One region of the Janthinobacterium sp. J1-1 genome, then DNA from elsewhere that is predicted to be linked to it. Evidence: predicted binding sites of a transcription regulator. Region 1 holds the regulator's gene; each other region holds the start of a gene.
What was found. Region 1 encodes sigma-54, which starts transcription at its own class of promoters, with help from an activator protein. Its sites were predicted from a motif close to TGGCANGNAANCTGCTTT; they were not measured.
Positions count from the first base shown of each region.

Region 1 (10,599 bases):
CCACGAGGCCAGGTTGTCCAGCGCCGTGCCCCACAGCACGGCCTTCTTGCCGCCCGCGTTCATGGCGACGTTGCCGCCGATACACGAGGCATGCGCCGAGGTGGGGTCGACGGCGAACACGAAACCGGCCTTCTCTGCCGCTTCCGAGACTTTATTGGTGATCACGCCGGCGCCCGAATAAATCGTCGCGTATTCGTGCGTGAGGCCCGGCAAGACCGTCATTTCGACGGCGCCCAGGTTGATCAGTTTTTCCGTGTTGATCACGGCCGACATCGGCGTCAGGGGAATCGCGCCGCCCGTGTAGCCGGTGCCGCCGCCGCGCGGGATAATGGTCAGCCCCAGCTCGATACAGCCTTTCACCAGGCCGGCCATTTCTTCTTCCGTATCGGGCGTCAGCACCACGAACGGGTATTCCACGCGCCAGTCGGTGGCGTCGGTCACGTGCGAGACGCGCGTCATGCCGTCGAAGCGCACATTGTGCTTTTCCGTGTAGCGGCCCAGCACCTTGACCGTGCGCTTGCGCAGGTCATAGGTCTTGCGGAATTCGTCGCCAAAATCGGCCACCGCCTTGCTGGCGGCTTTCAGCAACAGTTCGACATTGTGGCTGCGCGCCTGCGCCACTTCCGGCGACTCGCCACTGGCGGCAACGTCGCCGCCGGCCGCGTCGATGCTCAAGCGGCGCTTGTCGACTTCGGCCAGCCGGTGATGCAGGGCATCGATCAGGCCCTGGCGGCGCTTGGGGTTGTCGAGCAGGTCGTCCTGCAGGTAGGGATTGCGGCGCACCACCCAGATATCGCCGAGCACTTCATACAGCATGCGCGCCGAGCGGCCCGTCTGGCGCGCGCCGCGCAGCTCGTCGAGCAGGCGCCACGAGTCCTCTCCCAACAGGCGTATCACGATCTCGCGATCGGAAAACGACGTGTAGTTATACGGGATTTCGCGCAGGCGGCTGGCTGCGGGACCATTGGGCGTTTCTGCCAGTAAAGCTTGGATATGTGCGGGAGCGTTCATGGAATATGGTGACGATGTGGACTGGACCCTAAAGGGCCATTTTATCTTATTGCGCCGCACCATGCGGGAACAGCCTTAGGCCGCCTAAGGTTTAAGCAGCATGCCTGCAACAAAAGCAAATATGGCAAAGCCCGTTTTTGGATGAATAAAAGTTCTATCCGGTAGCACTTTCCGCTGGAAAATGCCAACTTTCCCAAGGCCCTGCAAATTATCAGACTGCCCAATCATGGGGCAAAGGGGCGTTGCAAAACGCCCCACGGTCGACCTTCTCAGGACAGCATCTGTCCAATCCGGTGCCATACGCCATCGGGCACATACAGCAGCAAAGTGGTCATGGTCAGGTAGCGCGCGCACTTGCCGACCGCCATATAGGCCACGCTGGGCCAGAACGGCAATTTCAGCCAGCCGGCCAGGGTGCACAGCGGATCGCCCACGCCCGGCAGCCAGGCCAGCAGCATGGTCTTGGCGCCGTAGCGGGCCAGCCAGCGGAACCAGCGCGTGTCGCGTTCCTTGGCGAACGCCTGCTTGGCGCGGTAGCCCATCCAGTAGTCGACGGCGCCGCCCAGGGTATTGCCGACGGTGGCCACCGCGATGGTGGGCCAGAACAGGGCGGGGTTGGCCTTGATGACGGCGAACACGGCCGGCTCGGAGCCGAGCGGCAGCAAGGTCGCTGAAATAAAGCTGATCAGAAAGACCGATGTCAGCCCGACCTCCGGCGCCGCTATCAGTTGCAGCAGCCAGGTGATTGCGGATTCGATCATTGAACACTTCACGGTGCGGTAAGGCTCTCCATTATAATGAAGAGCAGCTTGCGCGCCGCACGAACCGTGCGGACAGGCAAGGGCTCACCGGCCCGCAGTTCCACAGAGCATGCTTGCCGCCCCGCTATCCGCCCCGGGCCAGGCATGCCGACGTACACGCTCCAGTGCACTTCCTGGCCCAGAATCACTCGCTTGCAGACTATGAACATCGACTACCTCAAGAAAATCCTGACCGCGCGCGTCTATGACGTTGCCTCCGAAACGCCGCTGGAACTGGCGCCTGCCCTGTCGCAGCGCCTCGACAACCAGATTTACTTCAAGCGCGAGGACATGCAAAGCGTGTTCAGTTTCAAGATTCGCGGCGCCTACAACAAGATGGCGCAGCTGAGCGAAACCCAGCGCAAGCGCGGCGTGATTTGCGCCTCGGCCGGCAACCATGCCCAGGGCGTGGCCCTGTCGGCCGCCCGCATGGGCTGCCGCGCCGTGATCGTCATGCCGACCACTACGCCGCAGGTCAAGGTCGAGGCCGTCAAGGGACGCGGCGGCATGCAGGTGGAAGTGGTGCTGCACGGCGAGTCGTACACGGATGCCTACAACCATGCGCTGACGCTGGAGCAGGAACAAAAGCTCACCTTCGTGCACCCGTTCGACGATCCCGACGTGATCGCCGGCCAGGGCACCATCGGCATGGAAATCCTGCGCCAGCATTCGGGCCCCATCCACGCCATCTTCGCCCCCATCGGCGGTGGCGGCCTGATCGCGGGCATTGCCGCCTACGTGAAGCAGATCCGCCCCGACATTCGCATCATCGGCGTGCAGAGCGTCGATTCGAACGCCATGGCCCGCTCGCTGAAAGCGGGCGAGCGCGTGACCCTGAGCGACGTGGGCCTGTTTGCCGACGGCACGGCCGTGCGCCTGGCCGGCGAGGAAACCTTCCGCCTGGTGCAGGCCTATGTCGATGAAATCATCACCGTCGACACGGACGCCATCTGCGCCGCCATCAAGGATGTGTTTACGGATACGCGCTCGATCCTGGAGCCGTCCGGCGCGCTGGCCATTGCCGGCGCCAAGGCCTATGTGGAACGGGCCAGCCTGACCAAGCACCCGATCGTCAACCAGACCCTGGTGACGATCGCCAGCGGCGCCAACATGAATTTCGACCGCCTGCGGTTCGTGGCCGAACGGGCCGAACTGGGCGAGTTCCGCGAAGCCGTGTTCGCTGTCACCATGCGCGAACAGCGCGGCAGCTTCAAGCGCTTCTGCTCGCTGATCGGCGCGCGCAACGTGACCGAATTCAATTACCGCATCAGCGACGAAAAAGACGCTCACGTGTTTGTCGGCATCCAGATCGCCGACCGCCATGAATCGGGTGCGATGGCCAAGCGCTTCGAAGAGCACGACTTCCGCACCCTCGACCTGACCCACGACGAGCTGGCCAAGTCGCATATCCGCCACCTGGTGGGCGGCAAGAGCCGGCTGGCGCAGGACGAGCTGCTGTACCGCTTCGAATTCCCCGAGCGCCCGGGCGCGCTGATGCGCTTCCTCGACAGCATGGCGCCGAACTGGAATATTTCGCTGTGCCATTACCGCAGCCAGGGCGGCGACGTGGGCCGCATCCTGATCGGCCTGCAGGTACCGCCCGACGAGATGGGTGAATTTGCGCGCTTCCTCGATACGCTGGGGTACCGGTATTGGGATGAGACCAGTAATCCGGTCTATAAACTGTTTTTGGGATAGTTGTGATTCAGCAGAGGGCTGGGGTCAGACGGGGACGCCGAGTCCGACGGGTCTGACCCCGAAATAGGCTACCATTCGTCCTTGACTGAATTTACGCCATCACCATGACCACCACCATTGATCTCGCCGAACTGTCTCCCCTGGGCAAAAGCTCGGCCTACCGCAGCGATTACGCGCCGGAACTGCTGTTTCCGATTCCGCGCCAGGGCAAGCGCGACGAGCTGGAACTGCGCGGCACCCTGCCCTTCTTTGGCCTCGATATCTGGAACGCCTACGAATTGTCGTGGCTGAACCTGCGCGGCAAGCCGCAAGTGGCCGTGGCCAAGGTCAGCGCGCCGGCCGACTCGCCCAATATCATCGAATCGAAATCGTTCAAGCTGTACCTGAACTCGTTCAACCAGACCAAACTGGACAGCCCGCAAGCGCTGCTGGCCCTGCTGAAACAGGATCTGTCGAACGGCTTCGGCGCGCCGGTGCAGGTGGAACTGACCTTGCAGGAAGACTTCGGCAAGCTGAAGATGGGCGAATTCGACGGCGTGCTGCTGGACCGCCTGGACCTGGAAATCACCGACTACACGCCCTCGCCGCAACTGTTGAAAGCGGCGCTGGACGAGGCGCCGGTGGAAGAAAAACTGGTGTCGCACCTGCTCAAATCGAATTGCCTGGTGACCGGCCAGCCGGACTGGGGCAGCGTGCAGATCGAGTATGCGGGACCGCAGATCGACCAGGAAAGCCTGCTGCGCTACCTGATCGGTTTCCGCGAACACAATGAATTCCATGAACAATGCGTCGAGCGCATCTTTGTCGACATCTTGCGCCAGTGCAAGCCGCAAAAATTGTCGGTCTACGCGCGCTACACGCGCCGCGGCGGGCTGGACATCAACCCCTGGCGCAGCAACTTCAGCACCGGCAAGCTGCCCGGCAATCTGCGCAACGCACGCCAATAAGTACTGGTCATGGCCGCCCGAAGCGCGCAGAATGATGCTTTCAGGAATGCTGGCTGTGTTTTAAAACAACGCCAGCGTTGATGATGCAAGTAACACAAAACGCTGAAAAGTCGGAAAATCGGCATTCGGCGACGGAAAAACCGGCAGGAGATTCGTTTTCAATCAAGAAATAGCTAATTCCCTTTGACGTTATTTTTTTGATAAAATGTTTGCTTCTCCCGCCAGAGTGCCCACTGCGCCGGCAGCGAGCATATACTGTTGAGAATTGGCGTTACAGGCCACACAAACAGGCCTATAATTCGGCTCGCAAGCCCTCTGCGCATTGCACCATTTCATTGAGTGTCATGACTAATCTTAGCAAAATATTATCCCTCGAAAACGTCCTCCTGGACCTGGAAGTCTCCAGCAAAAAGCGCGCTTTCGAGCAAGCCGGCCTGATCTTCGAAAACAACTACGGCATCGCCCGCTCTACCGTATCGGACAATCTGTTTGCCCGTGAACGCCTGGGCTCGACCGGCCTCGGCCATGGCGTCGCCGTGCCGCATGGCCGCATCAAGGGCACCAAGACCTTGAAAGCGCCGCTGGGCGCCTTCGTGCGCCTGGCCGAACCGATCCCGTTCGAGTCGCCGGACGGCAAGCCGGTCAGCCTGCTGTTTTTCCTGCTGATCCCCGACCATGTGACCCAGCAACACCTGGAAATCCTGTCGGAAATCGCCGAAATGTTTTCCGACGACGCCTTCCGCACGGCGCTGGCCACCGATCCGGAACCGAAATCCGTGCATTCGCGCATCGTCAATTGGCAACCCAGTCTGCAAGCGGCGGGTTAAACTTCAGGAACTCCTCCACTCCTGAAGAAAACTGCCATGTTGCAAACGCCGCTGACGATACAACGCCTGTACGACGACAATCGCGAAAGTCTGCAACTGGGCTGGTTCGCCGGCTTTCCCGGCGGCGAGCGCCTGATCTCGGGCGACGTCTCGTCGGCCGCCGACCAAGTCGGCCACTTGAACCTGATCCACCCGGGCCGCATCCAGGTATTTGGCCACCAGGAAATCAATTACTACCAGCGCCTGAAGGTCAATACACGTACCCACGTGATCGGCGAACTGATCGCCGGCGGCCCGCCCGCGCTGATCATCGCGCAAGGCCTGGAAACGCCGCCCGACATCCTCGCCATCTGCGACGAGCAGAATATCCCGCTGTTTTCCACTCCGCTGCCGGCCGCGCAAGTGATCGACTTCCTGCGCGTCTACCTGTCGAAAAAGCTGGCACAGCGCATCATCATGCACGGCGTATTCATGGACGTGTTGGGCGTGGGCGTACTGATCACGGGCGACTCGGGCCTGGGCAAGAGCGAGCTGGGGCTCGAACTCATTTCACGCAGCCACGGCCTGGTGGCCGACGACGCCGTCGAGTTCTCGCGCATCGCCCCCAACATGATCGAAGGCCGCTGCCCGCCGCTGCTGCAGAACCTGCTCGAAGTGCGCGGCCTGGGCCTGCTCGACATCAAGGCCATCTTTGGCGAGACGGCCGTGCGCCGCAAGATGCGTTTGAAACTGATCGTGCATCTGGTGCGCCGCAACGCGCTGGAAGAGGAAGTCGAGCGCCTGCCTTTCCTGTTCCCCACCGAAGACGTGCTGGGCCTGCCCGTGCGCAAGGTCGTCATCCCCGTCGCCGCCGGCCGCAATATCGCCGTGCTGCTGGAAGCGGCCGTGCGCAATACCATCTTGCAGCTGAGGGGGATCGATACCTTGCAGGAGTTCATGGAGCGGCAACGATTGGCAATGAGCGGAGACTAGGCGTTGCAAGGGCGAACCGTTAGACAGGCAATGCGTGGTGATTAAAGCCGCGGTCAAACCCCACTTTGCCCAGCCAGATCTTCATAATCAAATGCAATGATTTGCAAAGAAATTTGTTGCGGGGGCGCACAGGCAATCTTTATTGTATGATCGCGCCTATGCACATCATTCTACTTACCGGCATCTCCGGCTCCGGCAAATCTGTCGCACTCAAGGTGCTGGAAGATACCGGTTATTACTGTGTCGACAATCTGCCGCCTGCCTTGTTGCCAAGCCTGGTGCAGACCTTGCTCGACGAAGGAACCAGCAGGCTCGGTGTCGCGGTCGACGCACGCAGTGCCGAATCGCTGGCCAACCTGCCACACAATGTGTCACTGCTGCGTGCGCAGGGGCATGATGTCAAGGTGCTGTTTCTGACCGCCACCACGCACTCGCTGGTGGCGCGCTTTTCGGAAACGCGGCGCAGCCATCCTTTGTCGCATGAGTTGCTTCCAGGTGAGAATCCGGCCAGCCGCCGCACGCTGATCGAATGCATTTCGGAGGAGCGCGAGCGGCTGTCGGCGATCCAGCAACTGGGCCATGTGATCGATACTTCGGAACTGAGCGCCAACAAGCTGCGCGCCTGGGTCAAGGATATCGTCGCCTCCGAACGCGCGCCGCTGACCCTGTTCTTCGAGTCGTTCGCCTTCAAGCTGGGCGTGCCGCTGGATGCCGATTTCGTGTTCGACGTGCGGGCCCTGCCCAATCCGTATTACGACCTGGCGTTGCGGCCGCTCGATGGCCGCGATGCGCCCGTGATCGCTTTTCTGGACGCCCAGCCCAGCGCGCTGGAACTGTTTGCGGATATCCGCGATTTCGTGGAAAAGTGGCTGCCGTCGTTCAAGTCCGACAACCGCAGCTATCTGACGGTCGCACTCGGCTGCACGGGTGGCCAGCACCGTTCGGTGTATATGGCGGAACACCTGGCGCAGTATTTTGCCGACCGCGAACGGGTCGTGCTGCGCCACCGCGAGCGTAACTGAGCCGGAAAAATGGGCGCAAAAAAGGGCGCGAAGATCAAACAGCGCGCCCTTAGTTGATCACAACAATCTGGAGCGGCAGGCCTAGACGGCGGCGGCTTCTTCAGGAGTGTTGTCTGGCAGATGCTTGATCGCCTCTTTACCGTGCCCTTGCACTTTGGTTTTGTACTTCATCACTTGCCGGTCCAGCTTGTCGATCAGGCTGTCGATCGCGGCATACAGGTCTTGCGCCAGGCTTTCCACGTAGACGGTCTTGCCGCTCAGTCGCAGATTCACTTCGGCCTTCTGGCGTTTTTCTTTCTCTTTGAGGTTGTCGACGGTCAGAATCACGGCAATATCGATAACGTGATCGAAATGGCGTTTCACGCGCTCCAGTTTGGTTTGTACGTATTCACGGATGGCTGGTGTCACTTCGAGATGATGTCCGCTGATGGTGAGATTCATACACACTCCTAAAGATGATCGGGTTCGTGCGGTGTCCATCGTTCCGGCCCGCAGAGGAACCGAAAAAACTACAAAGACTTACGCAGACTCACTGGCGGAATTTTCAACGCTTCCCGGTATTTGGCAACAGTACGTCGCGCAATCACCATGCCTTGTTCCCCCAGCATGTCCGCAATCTTACTGTCGGATAAAGGATTTTTAGGGTTCTCTGCTCCTGTCAATTGCACGATCAAGGCCCGTATCGCCGTCGATGACGCCTCCCCTCCTGCTTCGGTGGCGACGTGGCTGCCAAAGAAATACTTCAACTCAAACATTCCATGCGGGGTCAGCATGTACTTTTGGGTTGTTACCCGCGAGATAGTACTCTCGTGTAAACCCAGTGTATCAGCTATTTCGCGAAGCACAAGTGGCCGCATGGCAACTGCGCCGTGCGAGAAAAAATCCTTTTGCCGTTCCACGATCGCCTGCGCCACGCGCAGGATGGTGTCGAAGCGCTGGCGCATGTTCTTGATCAGCCACTTGGCTTCCTGCAACTGCGCACCCATGCCGCCTTCGCCCTTGCCCTGCTTGAGCAGGTTGGCGTACATGGCGTTCACGCGCAGGCGCGGCATGACGTCATTGTTGAGCGATACCTGCCAGCCATTGCGGGCCCGCTTGACCACCACGTCCGGCACCACGTAATCGGACACGTCGGAAGCGAACACGGCGCCCGGATGCGGGTTGCACAAGCGAATCACGGTCTGTGCTTCGCGCAAGTCTTCATCGTCGCAGTCGAGGGCTTTCTTGAGCTTGTTGAAGTCGCGCTGGGCGAACCAGGTCAGGTGTTTCTCGACGATGTTCAAGGCCATGCGCCGCGTCACCAGCGCCACCTGCGGCAAGCGTTTGATCTGCAGCGCCAGGCATTCGGACGCATTGCGCGCACCCACGCCGGCAGGGTCGAAACTTTGCAGCAGCGACAGCGCCGTGCGCAGCTCATCCGCATCGACTTCCAGTTCTTCCGGCAGGCGCGCCAGGATATCGTCGAGCGGCTCTTCCAGGTAGCCATTGTCGTCGAGCGCATCGATGATCAATTCCACCAGCGCGCGGTCGCGCAGCTCCAGCACGGTCACGCGCATCTGTTCCATCAGGTGTTCGCGCAAGGTGCAGTGATGGGCCTCCAGTTGCGGACGGGAATCCTCGTCATCGGGCGCCTTGCCGCGGCTGGCCTCGTTCCAGTCGCTGTCGCCGCCCTCGGACGCGGCCGTGCTCTCGCCGCCATCGCCGTCAAACGACTCCGCTTCGGCGGCTGGCGCCGGCGCTTCCTGGCCCGGCGGCGCCGGTGGCGCTTCGCCGGGGGCGGCGGTCGAACTCAGGGCGCCATCGGACAGCAGGCGCAGCGAGCGGTCGAGCGGATCGTCGAGCCGTTCCAGCAAGGGATTATCGGTCAGCAATTGCTCCAGCTCCTGGTGCAATTCCAGCGTGGACAGTTGCAGCAGGCGTATCGATTGCTGTAATTGCGGCGTCAGTGCCAGGTGCTGCGAGGTGCGCAGTTGCAGGGATTGTTTCATTGGCTTACATGCGGAAGTGTTCGCCCAGATACACCCGGCGTACCGACTCGTTGGCGATGATGTCGTCGGGCCGGCCCGACGCCAGCACCGAGCCCTGGTTGATGATGTAGGCGCGGTCGCAGATGCCCAGCGTTTCGCGCACATTATGGTCGGTGATCAGCACGCCGATATTGCGTTCCTTCAAAAACCGCACGATGCGCTGGATTTCGATCACGGCGATCGGATCGACGCCGGCGAACGGTTCGTCGAGCAGCACGAAACGCGGGTCGGTGGCCAGCGCGCGGGCGATTTCCACGCGGCGCCGCTCGCCGCCCGACAGCGACAGCGCCTGGTTTTCGCGCAGCTTTTCAATTTGCAAGTCGGCCAGCAGTTTGTCGAGGCGTTCTTCGATTTCGGCCTTTTTCAGGGGCCGGCCGTCGACTGTCTGGATTTCCAGCACGGCGCGGATATTGTCTTCCACCGTCAGCTTGCGAAACACCGACGCTTCCTGCGGCAGGTAGGACAGGCCCATCTGCGCGCGGCGGTGGATCGGCAGGCTGGAAATGTCGACGCCGCTGATATCGATGGTGCCGCCATCGGACGGCACCAGGCCGACGATCATGTAGAACGAGGTGGTCTTGCCGGCGCCGTTCGGACCCAGCAGGCCCACCACTTCGCCGCATTCGACTTGCAGCGACACATCATGCACGACTTGCCGCTTGCCATAGGTTTTCTGCAGCCCCCGCACGATCAGGGTGCTGCCGCAACGTACATTATTGTCCATTATTTCTTCCCTGGCGCAGGCGCGGCGGGGGCTTTCTCCGCCGCCGGCTTGTTCTTCGGCTGGATCACCATGCGCACGCTGCCGGCGCCGGGGGAACTGGTGCCGCTGTCGCTGTTTTCCATATTGAATAATTCATTGCGGCTGTCATACGAAATGAAGGCGCCGTTGGCCACGTCGGTCGGCTTGACGCCTTGCAGGCGCGTCAGCTTGGCCTTGGAAAACAGTTTCACGACTTCCGTCTTGTTGTTGTATTCCACCCGTTCCGCTTCGCCTTCCACCCACAGGTCGCCTTCGCCGTCGCGCTTCTGGCGAAAGGTGGCCAGCTTGCCCGCCTCGCCCCAGAAAGTGATGAACTGGTAGCCCTGCGGATCTTCGGTGATCAGGGCCCGCCCCGCCTTCATGGTCAGGGTGCCCTTCACCAGCACCACGTCGCCGGTCAGGGTGCGGGTCTGCTTGATGTCATCGACCTGGCCGCGCTGGGCGGTGATGACGGCTTCCTTGTCCGAGTCGGCCTTTTCGGCATGGGCGCTGCCCATCACGGCCAGGGAAAACAAGCTCAACAGCAAGATTT
Region 1 is NZ_CP132339.1:828,472-839,070, reverse strand. Features, by position in the region: gene Q8L25_RS03765 (DUF3683 domain-containing protein) at 1-1,011, opposite strand, end outside; gene Q8L25_RS03760 (YqaA family protein) at 1,281-1,772, opposite strand; gene ilvA (threonine ammonia-lyase, biosynthetic) at 1,974-3,509, shown strand; gene queF (NADPH-dependent 7-cyano-7-deazaguanine reductase QueF) at 3,614-4,456, shown strand; gene Q8L25_RS03745 (PTS sugar transporter subunit IIA) at 4,801-5,283, shown strand; gene hprK (HPr(Ser) kinase/phosphatase) at 5,320-6,255, shown strand; gene rapZ (RNase adapter RapZ) at 6,414-7,277, shown strand; gene hpf (ribosome hibernation-promoting factor, HPF/YfiA family) at 7,359-7,718, opposite strand; gene Q8L25_RS03725 (RNA polymerase factor sigma-54) at 7,787-9,265, opposite strand; gene lptB (LPS export ABC transporter ATP-binding protein) at 9,270-10,028, opposite strand; gene lptA (lipopolysaccharide transport periplasmic protein LptA) at 10,028-10,599, opposite strand, start outside.

Region 2 (10,599 bases), 480 kb from region 1:
GTCTGCTGGTAGTGGTCCAGCATCATCTTGTGGTTTTCACGGCCGATACCCGACTGCTTGTAGCCGCCGAACGCGGCGTGGGCCGGATACAGGTGGTAGCAATTGGTCCACACGCGGCCGGCCTGGATGGCGCGGCCGACGCGGAAGGCGCGCGAACCGTCGCGCGTCCAGAGACCCGCGCCCAGGCCGTACAAGGTGTCGTTGGCGATGCGCAGCGCGTCCGCTTCATCCTTGAAGGTGGTGACCGACACCACCGGCCCGAAGATCTCTTCCTGGAAGATGCGCATGCTGTTGTCGCCCTTGAACACGGTAGGACGCACGTAATAGCCCTGTTCCAGGTCGCCGCCCTGCGTATTGCGCTCGCCGCCGGCCAGCACTTCGGCGCCTTCCTGCTTGCCGATGTCGATATACGAGAGGATTTTTTCCAGCTGTTCCTGCGACGCCTGCGCGCCCAGCATGGTGGTCGCATCGAGCGGATTGCCCTGCTTGATCTTGGCCACGCGCTCCAGGGCGCGCGCGATGAAGGCTTCGTAGATCGATTCCTGGATCAGCACGCGCGACGGACAGGTGCACACCTCGCCCTGGTTCAGCGCGAACATGGCGAAGCCTTCCAGGCATTTGTCGAAGAAGGCGTCGTCGGCGTCCATCACGTCGGCAAAGAAGATATTCGGCGACTTGCCGCCCAGTTCCAGGGTGACGGGTATCAGGTTCTGCGCCGCGTATTGCATGATCAAACGGCCGGTACCCGTCTCGCCGGTGAATGCGATCTTGGCGATGCGTTTATTGGATGCCAGCGGCTTGCCCGCTTCCAGGCCATAGCCGTTGACGATATTGAGCACGCCGGGCGGCAGCAGGTCGCCGATCAGTTCGATCAAGACCATGATCGAGGCCGGCGTCTGCTCGGCCGGCTTGAGCACCACGCAATTGCCGGCGGCCAGGGCCGGCGCCAGCTTCCAGACAGCCATCAAAATCGGGAAGTTCCACGGAATGATCTGGCCCACCACGCCCAGCGGCTCATGGAAGTGATAGGCATAGGTTTCCGAGTCGATCTGTGCAACGGAACCTTCCTGGGCGCGGATGCAACCGGCAAAGTAACGGAAGTGGTCGATCGCCAGCGGGATGTCGGCGGCCGTGGTTTCACGGATCGGCTTGCCGTTGTCGATGGTTTCGGCGGTGGCGATCAGCGACAGATTCGCTTCCATGCGGTCGGCGATTTTGTTGAGGATATTGGCGCGTTCGGTTTGCGAGGTCTTGCCCCACGCTTCCTTGGCGGCGTGGGCGGCGTCCAGCGCCAGCTCCACGTCTTCGGCAGTGGAACGGGCCACTTCGCAGAAGACCTGGCCGGTGATCGGCGTGATATTGCCGAAGTATTCGCCTTTGACGGGAGCGACGAATTTGCCGCCGATATAGTTGTCGTAGCGCTGTTTGAAGGGATTGGCTACGCCCAGTTTGCTGATGTCTGCCAGATTCATGTCGTCCTCTTTCTCGTTGGTTTTAGCTTCGATGAAGCCGCCGCGAGGCGGCCCTTGGAGTGTTGTGTCAGGTGATCCTGATCTCTTGTTTTGCAAATGCCGTGCCAGCCTTCAAACAGCGGCAATAGTCACGTGCCGCCGTGCAGGCTGCGTCAAATGGGATCATCGGCGTCTTGCAGCTGTTCCGTTTCTGAGCAACGGAACAGCCGCAGCGGCAAGGCGCATGGCGATGCGCGCGATGGCATACCGATTGCTACCCTGGTCATGACGCAATCAGCGCATAACCACAACGGAGACCATCATGACCCCACGTATTTCTACCACCAGCAATATCCGGCGCCTGCGCACGGTGCGCCTTGCAGCCGGCGGCCTCGCCTGCATGCTGGCGGCCGCGGCCGTCTGGGCCCACGGCAATATGACGCCGCAGGCGGTCGACACGTCCACACTGCCACAATTGGGCGCCGAGTGGCGCACGGAAAACCCATACCGTAACAATGCGGAAGCGATACGGATCGGCAGCGCCGCCTACACCCAGAACTGCGCCCGCTGCCACGGGCTGGAAGCCGTCTCGGGCGGCATGGCGCCGGACTTGCGCAAGCTCGACAATGACTGTGCGGCCTTGCCCGACGCCAAGAAAAAAGATGGTTGTGCGCAGGAGATCGATCAATATGTGCTGGACACGGTGCGCCATGGCCGCTCGCGCAATGGCGCCGTCTACATGCCGCCATTCGAGGGGGTATTCAGCCAGGAGGCGATCTGGGCGGTAAAGGCCTACCTGGAAACACGGCGCGAGATGCCGTTGTAAGGCCGCCCATCCATCACCGGGAGGCGCTGCCGTGGCAGCGCCTTTTTTATGCTCTAACCAGGAAGCTTGGCCCACGCCAGGCACCAGCCCGGCCCGGCAATCTGCTTGCGGCCGAACATGGCGCACCCCGCCCAGGCATCGTCCTTTTTCCCTTGGAAGAAAGAACAGTTGGCACAGTGCTGTGCCGGCTTGTGTTGCGGGTATTTTTTGCTATCAACCGTGTTCGTATCGTGGCGGTAGCCGAGCGCCTTGGCCTGGTCGCTGTCCTCGTCGACTTTCGGCGCGGTCGATTGTGCGCCGGCGAGCGAGGCTGCGCCCATGCCGCCGACGGCGAGCAGCTGGCAAAGAAAATGGCGGCGTGGTGCTTGATGCATGGTGGTCTCCTGTTGTCGTTATCAAGAAGGCGCAAGACGGCCTTGTTCCCTGCTTCAGCAACCCTTGTGCCAGCAGCTGCCTGCCACGGGCGGCCCGCCCACCCTGTTGCAAAACAGGACAACGCGGCGTCCAGGACTGTGGCAGGACGGCGCACACGCCACCACCAGCGCCATGAAAAAAGCCTGGCATGCATGTTGCTCAATTGGTCATCAGCGACCACGTCGCATGACCAACCATAAAAACCAGCAAGGGAGACCAGCATGCAGCCAGTATTTCCACGTCCAATCGCTTTCGCCATCCTCGCCCTGATCGCCGGCGCCGTCTCGGCGGCCGACGCCAAGGTCACCTGGGACGATATCGCCAACGCCGACAAGGGCACCGCCAATGTGCTCAGTTACGGCCTGGGCCTGAAAGCGCAGCGCCACAGCCTGGCGAAAAAAATCAACACGAAGAATGTCGATCAGATCGTGCCTGCCTGGACCTTCTCGTTCGGTGGCGAAAAGCAGCGCGGCCAGGAAGCGCAGGCGCTGGTCCATGATGGCATCATCTATGTGACGGCCTCGTACTCGCGCATTTACGCGCTGGACGCCAAGACCGGCAAGCAGTTGTGGGCCTATGAACACCGGCTGCCCGACGATATCCGCCCGTGCTGCGATGTGGTCAACCGGGGCCCGGCCATCTATGGCGACAAGGTCTATTTCGGCACGCTGGACGCGCGCATGGTGGCCCTGAACAAGAACACCGGCAAGGTGATGTGGAACGAGAAATTCGGCGACCAGAAGCTGGGCTACACGATGACGGGCGCGCCGTTCGTGATCCGCGAAAAAGGCGGCCGCGTGCTGCTCATACACGGTAACTCGGGCGATGAATTCGGCGCCCAGGGCTGGCTGTTCGCGCGCGATCCGGACACCGGCGCGGAAGTATGGGCGCGGCCGCTGGTCGAAGGCCATGTGGGCCGCACCGACGGCAAACCGGGCACGCCGACCGGCGACGCCAAGGCGCCCAGCTGGCCGCGCGACAAGGACGGCAAGCTGCGCGAAGCGTGGGAACACGGCGGCGGCGCGCCATGGCAGACGGCGTCGTTCGACCCGGAGACCAACACCATCGTCATCGGCGCCGGCAACCCCGCGCCCTGGAATACCTGGGAGCGCACCAAGGAAGGCGACGACCCGCGCAACTGGGACAGCCTGTTCACCTCGGGCCAGGCCTATGTCGACGCCAGCACGGGCGAGCTGAAAGGCTTTTACCAGCACACGCCGAACGACGCCTGGGATTTTTCGGGCAATAACTCGGTGGTGCTGTTCGACTACAAGGACGCCAAAACGGGCAAGCTGGTCAAGGCCTCCGCGCACGCCGACCGCAATGGCTATTTCTATGTAACCGACCGCACGAAACTGGCCCTGGGCGCCGGCTATCCGAACAAGCCGACGTCATTGATCAATGCCTGGCCTTTTGTCGACGGCATCAACTGGGCCACCAGCATCGACCTGAAAACCGGCCGGCCGGTGGAAAACGGCAAGCGCCCGCCGCTGCCGGAAGCGGGCGCCGACAAGGGCAAGGCCGTCTTCGTCTCGCCGCCTTTCCTGGGCGGCACCAACTGGATGCCGATGTCGTATTCGCCGGACACCGGTCTGTTCTATATCCCCGCCAACCACTGGGGCATGGATTACTGGACCGAGCAGATCCACTACAAGGCCGGTTCGGCCTACCTGGGCCAGGGCTTCCGCATCAAGCGCCTGTATGAAGACCATATCGGCACCCTGCGCGCCATAGATCCGAAGACCGGCAAGATCGTCTGGGAAAACAAGGAAAAATTCCCGCTGTGGGGCGGCACTCTGACCACCGCCGGCGGCCTGCTGATCACGGGAACCTCGGACGGCTTCGTGAAAGCGTTTGACGCGAAGACGGGCAAGGAACTGTGGAAGTACCAGACCGGCTCCGGCGTGGTGTCCGTGCCCGTCACTTGGGAACAGGATGGCGAACAGTATATCGGCCTGTCGAGCGGCTATGGCGGCGCGGTCCCGCTGTGGGGCGGCGACATGGCCGAGCTGACCAAGCAGGTGACGCAGGGCGGCAGCTACTGGGTGTTCAAGCTGCCGAAAGCGCCATCCAGCAAAGTGGCAAACAAGGTGGCAAGCAAATGAGGTCCGCGCCGGTCCGCCTGGCGGCGACCGGCGCGCTGCTGTGCTGGGCCCTGTGCCTGGCACCGCAGTCCGCCTTCGCACAGATACTCAACGGCGAAGCCGCACCCGAGGTCACCATCATCAATGGCTGCCACCTGTGGCCATACGCGCAATGCGCCAACGCCGACCTGCGCGGCGCCAACCTGGTCGGCAAGGACCTGCACGGCGCCGACTTTCGCGGTGCGCGCCTGATGCGGGCCAACCTGCGCAGCGCCAACCTGGCCGGTGCCCTGCTCGATGGTGCCGACCTGACGGGGGCGATGGCCTATTCGCTCAATGCGCCGGGCGCCTCATTCAGGAAGGCCATCCTGGCCGGCGCCAACCTGGAGACGAGCCGGCTGATGCGGGCCGACATGGACGGCGCCGACCTGCGCGGCGCCAGCCTGGAAGCGGCGCGCCTGAACCTGGCCAGCCTGGTGGGCGCCAGCCTGGTCGACGCCGACCTGCAGGAAGCGAAATTCTGGGGCTCGAACCTGAAAAACGCCAACCTCGAGCGCGCCATCCTGCGCTTTGCCATTTTCCCCGACGCCAACCTGGAGGGCTGCACCGGCTGCCCGCCGGGCTGGTAAAACCGGAGCCTCGCCATGCACCGACTTTTTCTTCTGCTGCTGTTCTTGCCATTTGCCGTATGCGCCACCGAACCGAACCCCTCGCGCGGCGACCCGGCCGCCATCGACCTGGGCAGGCAGGTGTTCCAGGCCAATTGCGCCCGCTGCCACGGCGCCGAGGCGACCCAGCCGTCGGCCGAGGCGCCGGATCTGCGCCGCCTGAACGCCTTTTGCCAGCAACTGAAGGACGGCGCACTGCAGGCACGCTGCCTGCAGGATGTTGATGCCTACTTTATGATGGCGGTAAAGGCGGGCAAGGTCCGCGCGGGCATTGTCTACATGCCGCCATGGCGCGATGTGCTGACGGCACAGGAAATCTGGGCCGTGCGCAGCTTTGTCGAAAGCCGCCCGCCTGCCGCGCCGCGGCTCAAGACCAGCGTCGACATCGACCACGCAGCACACTAGCCGCAACTCACTGGAGAATTCATGAAGCAGTACCGATTCCGTTTGAACGCCGTCGCCGCCCTGTTCGCGCTGGGCGCCTGGCCGGTTGCCAGCGCCCTGGCGGCCGAGCTTGAGGCTGACGCGCAAGTCGCTACCTTGCCGGTAGCCGATGTGGTGGTGGTCAGCGCCACCCGCATCGGCCACCCCAGCTTCGACCTGCCAGCCTCGATTGACGTCATCGACAGCGCGCGCATCCAGGATGGCCAGATCCGCGTCAACGCCTCCGAAGCGCTGGCCTTTGTCCCGGGCCTGGTGGTGCAGAACCGCCAGAACTATGCGCAGGACTTGCAGATCTCGTCGCGCGGCTTCGGCGCCCGCTCGGCCTTCGGCGTGCGCGGCGTGCGCCTGATCAGCGACGGTATCCCGGCCAGCATGCCCGACGGCCAGGGCCAGGCGGCCACCTTCAACCTGGACACGGCCGAACGCATCGAAGTGCTGCGCGGACCATTCTCGGCCATCTACGGCAACCACTCGGGCGGCGTGATCCAGCTGTTTTCCAGGGACGGCCAGGGCCCCGCCTCGGTGGAGCTGAATGTCACCGGCGGCAGCTACGGCACCAATAAAGTCGACCTCAATGCGCAAGGTGAAGCGAACGGCATCGGCTATGTGCTCGACGGTTCGCGCTTTCGCACCGATGGCTTTCGCGACCACAGCGCCGCCACGCGCGAACAGGCCTTCGGCAAGATCACCGTCAAGCCCACGGCCGACAGCAAGCTGACCATCGTCGCCAACAGCCTGCACCAGGGCGGCACGCAGGATCCGCTGGGTGCCACTTGGGCCACCTTCGAACGCGACCCGCGCGCCGGCGAAATCGATGCCACGGACCCGCAAAACCCGAAGCGCACCCTGGCAGAGCGCTACAACACGCGCAAGAGCATCGATCACCAGCAGATCGGCGCCACGTATGAACAGCGCTTCGGCGACGACCGCCTGCGCGTGATGGCGTATGGCGGCAACCGCGACGTGATCCAGTACCAGGCATTCACCAAGGGCTTCCAGGCGCCCGCCACCCATTCGGGCGGCGTGGTCGACTTCAAGCGTGATTTCTATGGCATCGACACCAACTGGACCCATGTTAACCAGCTGGCGGGCGGCAAGCTCAGCACCACCTTCGGCATCGACTACGGCCGCTCGAAGGACGACCGCACCGGCTATGAAAACTATATCGGCGATGTGTTCGGCCTGAAGGGAAGGCTGCGCCGCGACGAGCAGAATGTAGTGTCCAGCCTCGACCCGTATATCCAGGCGGAATGGCAAAGCGGCCCGTGGATGCTGAGCGCCGGCGTGCGGCACAGCAAGATGAAAGTGGCGGTGGACGACCATTACCTCGGCAACGGTAACGACAGCGGCAGCCTGGAATTCAGCCATACGACGCCGGTGCTGGGTGTGCTGTACCAGGTCAATCCCAATTTGAATGTGTATGCCAGCGCGGCGCGCGGCTTCGAAGCGCCGACCCTGAACGAACTGTTTTACTCGGGCAGCGGCAGCGGCTTCAATTTCAAGCTGAAGCCAGCCACCAGCACCAACCTGGAAGCAGGGTTCAAGGCGCGCATCAGCAACAATACGCGGGTCAATGCGGCCGTGTTCCAGGTCCATACGGACGATGAACTGGTGGTCGACGCTTCCAGCGGTGGACGCACCAGCTATAAAAACGCCAGCAAGACCGTGCGCCAGGGCGTGGAAGTGTCGCTCGACTCCAGCCTGCCCTACGGCTTCACGACCCGCTGGGCGCTGACCAGCCTGCACGCCGTGTATGACGAAGCGTTTGGCGCCGTCGCCAAGGGCAGCCGCCTGCCCGGCGTGCCGAGCGCCAACCTGTTTGCGGAACTGGCATGGAAGGATAACCTCGACCGCTACGGCGCGGCGTTTGAAACCGTAGCCAGCAACCAGGTGTATGCGGAAGACAGCAACCAGGAAAAACCGGCGCCCGGCTACACCGTGTTTAATGTGCGCGTGAACGCCAAACAAAGCCTGGGCAACTGGCGCTTCAAGCAGTTCGCGCGCCTGAACAATCTGTTCGACAAGACCTATGTGGGTTCGGTCATCGTCGGCGACAGCAACAAGCGCTACTATGAAGCGGCCCCTGGCCGCAACTGGTTGCTGGGCACCAGCGCGCAGTATGTCTTTTAAATCGTACGCTCCACCGTGCACAGGGCGGCATGTTGATGCTGCTCGAAGCGTATGGTGACCGGCAGGAAGCGGGCGATGATATCGGCATTGGTCAGCGCATGCTGCGAGATGGCGGTGGCCGTAAATGCGCCGCCACCGGCCAGCGCCATCGGCAGCAGCAACTGGTCCGCCAGGTGCTCGCCGACGGCCGCCTCGGATTTCAGATAGCGCCGCACCTCGTTCAGCAGGCGCTTGGCCACCGTTTCGGCCAGCACCGACTTTTCGCCAAACGACGCAAACACTTCCGTCACGTGTTCGTGCTCCAGGGTCAGCAGCAGCACATTGCCCGGTCCCTGCTCTGCCGGCAGGCCACGCAGGCGCAACTGCTTGCCGCTCCAGCCCATGCCGGACGCCACGCGTTCCAGTTCGCGCTCGGCCACGCCGGCCGGCACGCCGGCGACAAAACTCTCCGCATGGCCGTCGATGCGTTCGCCACGCACCAGCAGCTCGATCGGCTGCAAGCGTGCGCATGGTTGCACGGTGGAGCGCACCTCGCCGCCGCCGGCCGGAAAGAAGCCGAAGCGCAGCAGCTCGATGTCGATCCGCGCCCCCATTTTTTCCAGGATGCGGCCGTACGCGCGCTGCAGGAAATGCACGGGCGGCGCCAGCGGATTATGCGTGCCGCCGCTGACCTGCACGGTCGACGGACCATCCGCATGCAGCAGCGCCGGCAATAGCGTCTGCAACACCAGCGTGCAGCTGCCGGCGCTTCCGATGGCGAAGCGGTAGTCGCCACCCCGAATCGGACCGGGCACGAATTCCAGCGTGGAGGAACCCAGCGCCACCGGCGAAGTGCGCGCGCCGCAGAGTTGTACCGCCGCCTGCACGGCCACCAAGTGCTGGCGCAGCAGGCCGGGCTTGGCCCTGCCGGCGCGTATGCCTGTCAAGCGGAATGGCTGTCCCGTGATCATGGACAGGGTCAAGGCCGAACGCAATATCTGCCCGCCGCCCTCGCCCTGCGATCCATCTATCTCTATCATCTTTTCTCTTTCTATCCCTTGACGCAGACAACCTGCTTCAACACATGCACCACATCGACCAGTTCGCGCTGGGCCAGCATCACCGCATCGATATCCTTGTAGGCCATCGGAATCTCGTCGATCACATTGGCGTCCTTGCGGCACTCCACGCCTTCGGTGGCGCGCACCTGGTCTTCCAGATTGAAACGGCGCTTCGCTTCCGTGCGGCTCATGGTGCGCCCCGCGCCGTGGCTGCAGCTATGAAAACTGTCCGGATTGCCTTTGCCGCGCACGATAAAACTCTTGGCGCCCATCGAACCGGGAATGATCCCCAGCTCACCCTCGCGCGCAGATACCGCTCCCTTGCGCGTGACCAGCACATCCTTGCCGAAGTGGTGCTCCTTCTGCACGTAATTGTGGTGGCAGTTGACCGCTTCCACATGCGTCTGGAACGGTTTGTGGATCACCGTGCGTACGGCGGCGATCAGGTTCTGCATCATCACTTCGCGGTTGTTGCGCGCAAAACGCTGGGCCCAGCCGACCGCCTCCACGTAATCATCGTAGTGCTGCGTCCCTTCGGCCAGGTAGGCCAGGTCCTGGTCCGGCAGGTTGATGAAGTGGGTGCGCATGTCCTGCTTGGCCAGTTCGATGAAATGGCTGCCGATGGCGTTACCCACGCCGCGCGACCCAGAGTGCAGCATGAACCAGACGGAGCCCTGCTCGTCGAGGCACACTTCAATAAAGTGGTTGCCGCTGCCCAACGTTCCCAGGTGGCGATAATTGTTGGTGTTCTTCAGCTTCGGCGTCTTCAGGCAGATCGCATCGAATTCGTCCTTCAGCTGCAGCCAGGCCGCATCGACCGCCGACGGCGGGGTATGCCAGGAACCCTCGTCGCGGCCGCGGTGGCCGCGCGTTTTCGGCGACATGCCGTGCGGGATGGCGCGCTCGATGGCGCTGCGCAAAGGGCCCAGGTTGTCCGGCAAATCGTTGGCCGTCAGCGTGGTTTTCGCCGCCATCATGCCGCAGCCGATATCGACGCCGACGGCGGCCGGAATCACCGCACCCAGGGTCGGAATCACGCTGCCGATGGTCGAGCCTTTACCCAGGTGCACATCGGGCATCACGGCGATATGCTTGTAGATGAACGGCAGGGTGGCCGTATTGCGCAGCTGCTTTTTCGCCGCTTCTTCGACCGGCACGCCACGCGTCCACATCTTCACAGGACGGCTGCCTTCGGTATGCATTACTTCGTATTCTTCGTTTTTCATATGCTCTCTCTTTTTTTATCATCATGAGGGGCCCGACCAGGGGTGACAAGATTTCCGGCAAGTGCCAGACCGGTTTGACGCGGTTTTACGATGTAATCCTGCCTGCATTCGGGGTACAACTCACATGACCAGGGATGGACAAGACGTTTTTACATGTAGTCCTGTCCGCATTCATGCGTACTGCCTGGTGGCCATCACACCACTGCGAACTCGATGGCTTCGATCTCGCCCACCCAATGGGCGGGGTCCAGCTGGCCGCAAGCGAACAGGGCGATCATCTTGAACACCTCGTCGGAAAAACCGCCGATATTCAAGA
Region 2 is NZ_CP132339.1:1,308,690-1,319,288, reverse strand. Features, by position in the region: gene adh (aldehyde dehydrogenase) at 1-1,472, opposite strand, end outside; gene pedF (cytochrome c-550 PedF) at 1,774-2,277, shown strand; gene Q8L25_RS05960 (high-potential iron-sulfur protein) at 2,331-2,651, opposite strand; gene Q8L25_RS05955 (methanol/ethanol family PQQ-dependent dehydrogenase) at 2,913-4,796, shown strand; gene Q8L25_RS05950 (pentapeptide repeat-containing protein) at 4,793-5,404, shown strand; gene Q8L25_RS05945 (c-type cytochrome) at 5,420-5,848, shown strand; gene Q8L25_RS05940 (TonB-dependent receptor) at 5,870-8,017, shown strand; gene rtcA (RNA 3'-terminal phosphate cyclase) at 8,014-9,036, opposite strand; gene Q8L25_RS05930 (RtcB family protein) at 9,048-10,283, opposite strand; gene Q8L25_RS05925 (RNA-binding protein) at 10,478-10,599, opposite strand, start outside.
Region 2: the regulator sigma-54 is predicted to act here: its motif matches at 1,562-1,579, upstream of adh (aldehyde dehydrogenase).

Region 3 (10,599 bases), 2.3 Mb from region 1:
ATAACCATCCTCAGGCCTGGCTTTCTTGTTGGCCGTGTACTTGTCGACCAGCGCGGCATCCTGCTGCATTGCCTGGCGCGTGCGCAGGATATCGAAGAATGCCTTCAAGGTTTTGGTGCGCGCTTCATACTTTTGCCGCCCCGTATTGCCGTGCTCATCTTTCAAATGGCCGCTGACCCAGTTTTCCGTAAAATTCCTGTCCAGCAGGCTGTATGGCGGATTGCACAGCACATAGCTGTCGGCCACGGCGTCAGCACCCAAGGTGTCGCCCAGGAAGGCGGCCGCCATCGCCACCATATTCCCCTGGCTGTGGCAGACGATGGTGACGGGTGCATCTTTCTGACAGGCGCGTATCGATTGCACCAGCCGCGCCAGGCGCCAGGCGGCGAACACGAAATAAGGGCGAGGTGGACAGGCATACACTTGCCGGTCATTGGTCGGGTTCATGTGCTGGATATGCATCCACAAGAACAGTTCTTCCGACAGGCCCTGGCGCCACAAGTCGGGCAGGGCGCTGCAGCCATTGGCGAACGGGCCGCCGCCCCAGTAGTTTTTTTCGTTCAGGTAGATGCCTGCGCCGAACTCCTGCAACTCCTCGCTGCTGGCTTTATAACCCCAGCGGAAACGGATCACGGGAGAATTGGACTCATCCGCCTGCAGGAAGGTGCTGGCGTTGCGCTTGGGATTGAGAAAGCCATCGTCGCTCAATTCGCGTTCGTAGTGCGCCGGCTTCATTTGTCCGCCGGCCGGGCCCGGTATCGCCAAGTCTTTGTCGCGGCGTTTCAGGCGCTGGTTCAAGCCTTCGCACAAGCCCGCTTCAGCCTGTTCATACCATTCGCCATCGGAGTTGACGCCGTGCACGAAGATGATGATGCCGGGCCGCTGCAGACGCAGCACCCCTTCGAGCGGACTGTGGCTGAACAGCGCGTGGCCTTCCGGTTCGGCCAGCAGAATGCAATCGGCATCAGGCTTGTAGTCGGTCCACATGCGGGCGCTCCGTCAAGTATTGAACGAATCGAGAAATTGCGCCAAGGCAATCCCGGGCAATCTGCACTCTAGGTGGATACGCCGGGACAGGAATTGCGGAGGATCAAGGAAGGATAGTTACAGCGCGTCCAGCGGTATTTTCAGGTAGCGCACGCCATTCTCTTCCGGCTCGGGCAGCTTGCCGGCGTTGATATTGACCTGGATCGCCGGCAGTATCAGGGTCGGCATCTCCAGGGTGGCGTCACGGCCCGTGCGCAGGGCCACGAACTGGTCTTCCGTGATGCCGTCGCGCAGGTGGATATTGGCGGCGCGCTGGGCGGCCACCGTGGTTTCCCAGCGCGGCTCGCGGCCGGCCGGCGGGTAGTCGTGGCACATGAAGAGGCGGGTTGCCGGCGGCAGCGCCAGCACGCGCTGCGCCGAGCGGTACAGCAGGGCGGCCGAGCCGCCGGGAAAATCGCAGCGGGCCGAGCCGACGTCGGGCATGAACAGGGTGTCGCCGACAAATACGGCGTCGCCGATCTGGTAGGCCAGATCGGCCGGCGTGTGGCCCGGCACATGCAGCGCGCGCACCTCGAGCGCGCCGATATGAAACACCTGGTCGGGCGCGAACAGCTGGTCGAATTGCGAGCCGTCGCTTGTTGCGCCATGCTGGTGATAGATATCGGCAAACGCCTGCTGCACCGCCTGGATCGCCGCGCCGATGGCCACTTCGCCGCCCAGCTGCCGCTGCAGGTAGGGCGCGGCCGACAGGTGGTCGGCGTGGGCATGGGTTTCCAGCAGCCAGCGGCACTGCAAGCCGTGTTCGCGCACAAAGGCGATCACCTTGTCGGCCGAGGTGGTGGCGGTGCGGCCCGCCTTCGGATCGTAGTCGAGCACGGAATCGATAATGGCGCAGGCGCCGCCTTCGCCCTCGTACACCACATAGGTGACGGTGGCGGTGGCGGGGTCGAAAAAGGCGTGTATTTGGGGCGTCATCATGGTGGCGTGGTGCTGGCAAGGATGCTCATTATATCGCCGTGATCGCTTGAAAAATATCTCGAATCGCGATTTGATATGTAAAAAACGCATATCGTCTGGGGCTTGCCGCTGCAAGGTGCGCGCGTCTGGACTTGCTTCGTGCTAATCTCGTTGCCACAAGGAGGAAGTCCATGAACGATACCACTGCACGCAGCGAACAGTACCGCGGTTTCACGATCTCCGTGACGCCGCAAAAGGACAATGACGACCTGTGGGATTTCACCTACCGCCTGCAGCGCGAAGCCGGCGCGGAAGGCGACGCCAAGGACATCGAGCGCAGCCGCACCCTGGGCGGCTATGCCACGCCCGAGACCGCCCGCGTGGCCGGCCTGGAAGTGGCCAAGACGGAAGTGGACAATCTGCTGCGTCCCTGACGCCCCGATTTGATCCACCGTAAATCGTTTAGTGTGAATGCGCGGCGCCGCCGAAACTGATCGCGGCGCACGGCGCTTCATGCTACGATTTCCTTTATTGCGCAAGGAGGTAGCCCATGAACAGCAGTTCCAAGATTCACTATAAAGGCTGGGAAATCGTTCCCCTGGCCGTGCCGACCAGCGATGGCAAATGGTCGGCCAGTTGCGATATAGAACGCGCCACGGTCGAAGGCCTGGAAGTGTTCGAAGGCTCGACCATGCAGTTCGTGCGCGACGACGAAGACGGCGCGATTGCCGCCGCCTGCGAAGAAGCCGTACGCCAGATCGACAATATCATCGCCAATCCGCTGGTGCGCCTCGCCTGAGGCCAGCCACGCATCGCCATTCCCTGCAGCTGGCGCCCGCCAGCTGCTTTCCTTGACACCATTGCTTTCATCCGCGTTTCATCGATGTTTCAATAAATGTTTCATTATGAAATATTGAAACAAAAATGAAACATCATGGTGAACCACTGTCACACCCGCTGTTCCACCATCCATCGCCCCATACCACCCGCAAGACACCGCACTACGGTCGTTTCCCCTCTGGCGAGGGTCATATGCAACGCTGTGGCAGTCGCCTGGCACGGCACTTGCAATACCCGTGTTCATAGCAGGTCCATGAAACATTCGAACCCATAAGGTGAACACATGAGTCTTTACTCCGCAGGTGCCGCGTTCCGCAAGGCCGTCCAGGAAGAATCCCCGTTGCAAGTGGTCGGTACGATCAATGCCAATCACGCCTTGCTGGCCAAGCGCGCCGGCTTCAAGGCCATCTACCTGTCCGGTGGCGGCGTCGCTGCCGGCTCGCTGGGCTTGCCTGACCTGGGTATTTCCAACCTCGACGATGTGCTGACCGATATCCGCCGCATCACCGACGTGTGCGACCTGCCGCTGCTGGTCGATGCCGACACCGGTTTCGGCTCGTCCGCCTTCAATGTGGCGCGCACCGTCAAATCAATGATCAAGGCCGGCGCGGCCGCCCTGCATATCGAAGACCAGGTGGGCGCCAAGCGCTGCGGTCATCGCCCGGGCAAGGAAATCGTCAGCAAGGAAGAAATGGTCGACCGCATCAAGGCGGCCGTCGACGCGCGCACCGACCCGAACTTCGTCATCATGGCGCGCACCGATGCGCTGGCCGTCGATGGCCTGGAAGCGGCGCTGGAACGCGCGGTGGCCTGCGTCGAGGCGGGCGCCGACATGATCTTCCCGGAAGCGATCACGGATCTGTCGATGTACACCACGTTTGCCAACGCCGTGAAGGTGCCGGTGCTGGCCAATATCACCGAATTCGGCGCCACGCCCCTGTTCACGGTGGACCAGCTGCGCGGCGCCGATGTCGGCCTGGTGCTGTATCCGCTGTCGGCCTTCCGCGCCATGAACAAGGCGGCCGAAAACGTCTACACGGCACTGCGCCGCGACGGCACGCAACAGAATGTGCTGGACACCATGCAGACGCGCATGGAGCTGTATGAATCGATCAATTACCACGACTTCGAACAGAAGCTCGATGCCCTCTTTGCAGCGCAGAAAACCAAATAATTATTATCCGGAGAAGACAATGACCGCACCACAAGCCACCACTTTCAAGCCTAAAAAATCCGTCGCCCTGTCTGGCGTTACCGCCGGCAATACTGCCCTGTGCTCGGTCGGCAAGACCGGCAACGATTTGCACTACCGCGGCTATGACATCCTGGACGTGGCCGACAGCTGCGAGTTCGAAGAAATCGCCTTCCTGCTGGTGCACGGCAAGCTGCCGACCACGGCGGAACTGAAAGGCTACAAGGCCAAGCTGAAATCCCTGCGCGGCTTGCCGTCCGCCGTGAAAGCGGCACTGGAAGCGCTGCCGGCCGCCGCCCATCCGATGGACGTGATGCGCACCGGCGTGTCGGTGCTGGGTTGCACCCTGCCGGAAAAGGACGACCATAACGCACCGGGCGCGCGCGATATCGCCGACCGCCTGATGGCCTCGTTCGGCTCGATGCTGCTGTACTGGTACCACTACAGCCATAACGGCAAGCGCATCGAAGTGGAAACCGACGACGACTCGATCGGCGGCCATTTCCTGCACCTGCTGCATGGCGAAAAGCCGTCGGCGTCGTGGGAAAAAGCCATGCACACCTCGCTGATCCTGTATGCGGAACACGAGTTCAATGCCTCCACCTTTACCAGCCGCGTGATCGCCGGCACGGGTTCGGACATCCACTCGGCCATCACCGGCGCCATCGGCGCGCTGCGCGGCCCGAAACACGGCGGCGCCAATGAAGTGGCGCTCGACATTCAAAAACGCTACGACAACGCCGACGAAGCCGAAGCGGACATCCGCGAGCGTGTCGCCAACAAGGAAGTGGTGATCGGCTTCGGCCATCCCGTCTACACGATTTCCGACCCGCGCAATGTGGTCATCAAGGAAGTGGCCCGCTCGCTGTCTCAGGAAGCGGGTTCGACCAAGATGTTCGATATCGCCGAACGCCTGGAAACGGTGATGTGGGAGATCAAGAACATGTTCCCGAACCTGGACTGGTTCTCGGCCGTGTCCTACCACATGATGGGCGTGCCGACGGCGATGTTCACCCCGCTGTTCGTCATCTCGCGCACCTCGGGTTGGGCCGCCCACATCATCGAACAGCGCATCGACAACAAGATCATCCGTCCTAGCGCCAACTACGTGGGCCCGGAAGACCTGCAATTCGTGCCGATCAAGGACCGCAAATAATGAGCATCACGATGAACACCTTGCACCGCAAGCTTTTGCCGGGCACCCAGCTCGATTTCTTCGACACGCGCGCCGCCGTCGACGCGATTCAACCCGGCGCCTATGCCACCTTGCCTTATACCTCGCGCGTGCTGGCCGAAAACCTGGTGCGCCGCTGCGACCCCGAGAGCCTGAACGCCTCGCTGCGCCAGTTTATCGAACGCCGCCGCGACCTGGACTTTCCGTGGTTTCCTGCGCGCGTGGTCTGCCATGACATCCTGGGCCAGACGGCCCTGGTCGACCTGGCCGGCCTGCGCGACGCCATCGCGGCCCAGGGCGGCGACCCGGCCCTGGTCAACCCCGTGGTGCCGACCCAGCTGGTGGTCGACCACTCGCTGGCCGTCGAATGCGGCGGTTTCGATCCCGACGCCTTTGCCAAGAACCGCGCCATCGAAGACCGCCGCAACGAAGACCGTTTCGACTTTATCGACTGGACCAAGAAAGCGTTCAAGAACGTCGACGTGATCCCGCCCGGCAACGGCATCCTGCACCAGATCAACCTCGAGCGTATGTCGCCCGTGATCCAGGTGCAGGACGGCGTGGCTTACCCGGACACCCTGGTCGGCACCGATTCGCACACCCCCATGGTCGACGCCCTGGGCGTGATCGCCATCGGCGTCGGCGGCCTGGAAGCGGAAAGCGTGATGCTGGGCCGCGCTTCGTGGATGCGCCTGCCGGACATTATCGGCGTCAAGCTGACCGGCAAGCCGCAGCCGGGCATCACCGCCACCGACACCGTGCTGGCACTGACGGAATTCCTGCGCAAGCAGAAGGTCGTCTCGTCATACCTGGAGTTCTACGGCGAAGGCGCCTCGCACCTGACCCTGGGCGACCGCGCCACGATTTCCAACATGGCGCCGGAATTCGGCGCCACCGCCGCCATGTTCTATATCGACGAACAGACCATCAAGTATCTGAAACTGACCGGGCGCGAAGACGCGCAGGTGGCGCTGGTGGAAACCTATGCGAAAGAAACGGGACTGTGGGCCGACAGCCTGGCGGACGCCGAGTACGAGCGCGTGTTGAGCTTCGACCTGTCGTCGGTGGTGCGCAATATCGCCGGCCCGTCGAACCCGCACAACCGCGTGCCGACCTCTGAACTGGCCGCGCGCGGCATCTCCGGCGTGGTGGAAAACGAGCCGGGCAAGATGCCGGACGGCGCCGTGATCATCGCGGCGATCACCAGCTGCACCAACACGAATAATCCGCGCAACATGATCGCGGCCGGTCTGATCGCCCGCAACGCCAATCGCCTCGGTTTGCTGCGCAAACCATGGGTCAAGTCGTCGCTGGCGCCCGGTTCGAAAACGGTGGAACTGTACCTGCAGGAAGCAGGGCTGATGGACGAACTCGAAAAGCTGGGCTTTGGCGTGGTGGCGTTTGCCTGCACTTCGTGCAACGGCATGTCGGGCGCGCTCGACCCGGTGATCCAGGACGAGGTGGTGGCGCGCGACCTGTACGCCACCGCCGTCTTGTCCGGCAACCGCAACTTCGACGGCCGCATCCACCCGTATGCGAAACAGGCTTTCCTGGCGTCGCCGCCGCTGGTGGTGGCGTATGCCATCGCCGGCACCATCCGCTTCGATATCGAAAAAGACGTGCTGGGCATCGGCCCCGACGGCCAGCCGATCTTGCTCGCGGATATCTGGCCTTCGGACGAAGAGATCGACGCGATTGTCGCCGCCAGCGTCAAGCCCGAGCAGTTCCGCAAGGTGTATATCCCCATGTTCGCCAAACAGGCGGACGACGGCATCAAGGTCAGCCCGCTGTATGACTGGCGTCCTCAAACCACGTATATCCGCCGCCCGCCTTACTGGGAAGGCGCGCTGGCCGGCGCGCGCCCCTTGAAAGGCATGCGTCCGCTGGCCGTGTTGGGCGACAATATCACCACCGACCACCTGTCGCCGTCGAACGCCATCATGCTTGACAGCGCGGCCGGCGAATACCTGGCGAAGATGGGCTTGCCCGAGGAGGACTTCAATTCCTATGCCACCCATCGTGGCGACCATCTGACGGCGCAGCGCGCCACTTTTGCCAATCCGACCCTGAAAAACGAGATGGTCGTCGAGGACGGCAAGGTGAAAGCGGGTTCGCTCACGCGCATCGAGCCGGACGGCACGATTTCGCGCATGTGGGAAGCGATCGAGATCTACATGGAGCGCAAGCAGCCCCTGATCATCATCGCCGGCGCCGACTATGGCCAGGGTTCCTCGCGCGACTGGGCCGCCAAAGGCGTGCGCCTGGCCGGCGTGGAAGCGATTGTCGCCGAAGGTTTCGAGCGCATCCATCGCACCAACCTGGTCGGCATGGGCGTGCTGCCGCTGGAGTTTTTGACAGGCGTCACGCGCAAGACCCTGGGCCTGGACGGCAGCGAAACCTACGACGTGGTGGGCGAGCGCACGCCGCGCTCCACATTGACCTTGCTGATCCACCGCGCCAATGGCGACACCGAGGAAGTGCCGGTCACCTGCCGCCTCGATACGGCGGAAGAGGTGTCGATCTATGAGGCCGGTGGCGTGCTGCAGCGGTTTGCGCAGGATTTCCTGGAGTCGTCGAAAGCCGCGTAATTTACTGGGAACGCAGCGTAAATCCGGGGTCAGACCCGCCGGAACTCGGCGTCCCCGTCTGATCCCAGCTCTTGCATTCGGGTTCAATCATACATTCAAAGCAGGAACTTCAATGACCCATCCCCCCCAAATCAAAATCCCCGCCACCTATATGCGTGGCGGCACCAGCAAAGGCGTGTTCTTCCGCCTGCAGGATCTGCCAGCCGATGCCCAGGTGCCGGGCGCGGCGCGCGACGCCTTGCTGCTGCGCGTGATCGGCAGCCCCGACCCGTATGGCAAGCAGATCGACGGCATGGGCGGCGCCACGTCGAGCACCAGCAAGACGGTGATCCTGTCCAAAAGTGCCAGGCCAGATCACGATGTCGATTACCTGTTCGGCCAGGTCGCCATCGACAAGCCGTTTGTCGACTGGAGCGGCAACTGCGGCAACCTGTCGGCGGCCGTCGGCTCGTTCGCGATCGCCAATGGCCTGGTCGACGCGGCGCGCATCCCGCACAACGGCGTGGCTGTGGTGCGCGTGTGGCAGGCCAATATCGGCAAGACCATTATCGCCCACGTGTCCGTGACGAATGGCGAAGTGCAGGAGACGGGCGACTTCGAACTCGATGGCGTGACCTTTCCGGCCGCCGAAGTGAAACTCGAGTTTCTCGATCCTGCGGCCGAAGAAGAGGGCGCAGGCGGCTCGATGTTCCCCACCGGCCAGCTGGTCGATGACCTGGAGGTACCCGGCATCGGCACCTTGCGCGTCACGATGATTAATGCCGGCATCCCGACCATCTTTGTCGACGCCGATGCCATCGGCTATGCCGGCACCGAGCTGCAGGATGCGATCAATGGCGATCCGGCCGCCCTGGCCCGCTTTGAAACCATCCGCGCCCACGGTGCCCTGCGCATGGGGTTGATCAGCCACCTGGACGAAGCGGCCAAGCGCCAGCATACGCCGAAGGTGGCGTTTGTCGCCAGACCGGCCGGTTATGTGTCGTCGAGCGGCAAGCGGGTAGAAGCGGAGGATATCGACCTGCTGGTGCGCGCCATGTCGATGGGCAAGCTGCATCACGCGATGATGGGCACGGCGGCGGTGGCCATCGGCACGGCGGCGGCGATTCCCGGCACCCTGGTCAATCTGGCGGCCGGTGGCGGAGAAAAGACCAGCGTGCGTTTCGGCCACCCGTCCGGCACCCTGATGGTGGGCGCCGAGGCAACGCAGATCAACGGCGACTGGAGCGTCACCAAGGCCATCATGAGCCGCAGCGCGCGCGTGCTGATGGAAGGCTTTGTGCGCGTGCCAGGGTAAAGAGGAAAGACGGATAGCCGGCAGGCTTGATTTTTTGCAGGATCGCAAGCTCGGCAGCGAAGGAAAATGGCGTGGACGCAGTGGTGAAGTCCTTGCCATCAAGTCCGTGTATTTCCATCCTTCCTGGGGCCGCCATGCTATTTAATTCCTGGATTTTCCTGCTGGGCTTTTTGCCAGTCACGCTCGCCGGCTTTTTTCTGCTGGGCCGGCGCAGCCCTGTCATGGGGGCGGCCTGGCTGGCCGGCGCCTCGCTGTTTTTCTATGGCTGGTGGGATCTGCGCTATGTGCCGCTGCTGCTGGCGTCCATCTGCGTCAATTATGGCTGTTCCACCGTGCTGGCTAGCGGGCCGGCCAGGCGCCGCAAGGCGCTGCTGATTGCCGCCATCGCAGCCAACCTGGCGCTGCTCGGCTACTACAAATATGCGGGCTTCCTGGTTGCCGGCATTGCGGAACTGCTGGCCCGGCCACTGCCTGCGCTGCACGTGATCCTGCCGGTCGGTATCTCGTTTTTCACTTTTACCCAGATCGCCTTTTTGGTCGATACGTACAGGGGACAAGTGCGGGAGCGGCGCTTCGTCCATTACCTGCTGTTCGTCACCTATTTCCCGCACCTGATCGCTGGCCCGGTGCTGCATCACAAGGAGATGATGCCGCAGTTCGCCGACCGCGGCATCTTTCGGCTATCGCAGGAAAACATCGCCGCCGGCGCCAGCATTTTCTTTATCGGCCTGGCCAAGAAAGTGCTGATTGCCGATAACCTGGCGCCGTTTGCCGGCGCGCTGTTCAACCAGCCCGGCGAACCGTCGCTGCTGATCGCCTGGAGCGGTGTGCTGGCGTATGCGTTTCAGCTGTATTTCGATTTTTCCGGCTATTCCGACATGGCCATCGGCCTGTCGCGCCTGTTCGGCGTCAAGCTGCCCCTGAATTTCGATTCGCCCTACAAGGCGGCCAATATCGCCGAATTCTGGCGCCGCTGGCACATGACTTTGTCGCGCTTCCTGCGCGATTATCTGTATATTCCGCTGGGCGGCAACCGCCATGGCGGTGCGCGCCGCTACCTGAACCTGATGATCACCATGGTGCTGGGCGGACTATGGCATGGCGCCGGCTGGAATTTCCTGGTCTGGGGTGCCCTGCACGGCGTGTTCCTGGGCGTCCATGGCGCATGGGGTCCGCTGGCCGCTCGCCTGCGTTTTTCCACGACATCGGCCGCCTGGAGGATTTTCTCCACCGCGCTGACCTTTGTGGCCGTCTGCACCGCCTGGGTCTTCTTTCGCGCGCCCGACCTGGCCAGCGCGCTGGCCATCGTCGATGGCCTGTATGGCGGCAATGGCGTCGCCTTGCCCGATGCGCTGGCCCGGTTTCTGCTACCCGTGCAGCCGCTTCTGGCGGCCATGAACGTCTCGTTTTATCTCGGCGGCGGCAGCGCCTTTATCGACGGCTGGCGCTGGATCTGCCTGGCCGCGCTGCTGGCGTTTGCCTGTCCGAATACCCAGCAGATCATGCGCCTGGTGGCGCCCGCGCTCGATGCCAAACCTGTCGGCAGTTATCTGGTCTGGCAGCCGAC
Region 3 is NZ_CP132339.1:5,203,988-5,214,586, reverse strand. Features, by position in the region: gene Q8L25_RS23865 (hypothetical protein) at 1-987, opposite strand, end outside; gene Q8L25_RS23860 (MBL fold metallo-hydrolase) at 1,105-1,962, opposite strand; gene Q8L25_RS23855 (hypothetical protein) at 2,136-2,378, shown strand; gene Q8L25_RS23850 (hypothetical protein) at 2,495-2,743, shown strand; gene prpB (methylisocitrate lyase) at 3,068-3,958, shown strand; gene prpC (2-methylcitrate synthase) at 3,978-5,132, shown strand; gene acnD (Fe/S-dependent 2-methylisocitrate dehydratase AcnD) at 5,144-7,738, shown strand; gene prpF (2-methylaconitate cis-trans isomerase PrpF) at 7,851-9,032, shown strand; gene Q8L25_RS23825 (MBOAT family protein) at 9,167-10,599, shown strand, end outside.
Region 3: the regulator sigma-54 is predicted to act here: its motif matches at 2,999-3,016, upstream of prpB (methylisocitrate lyase).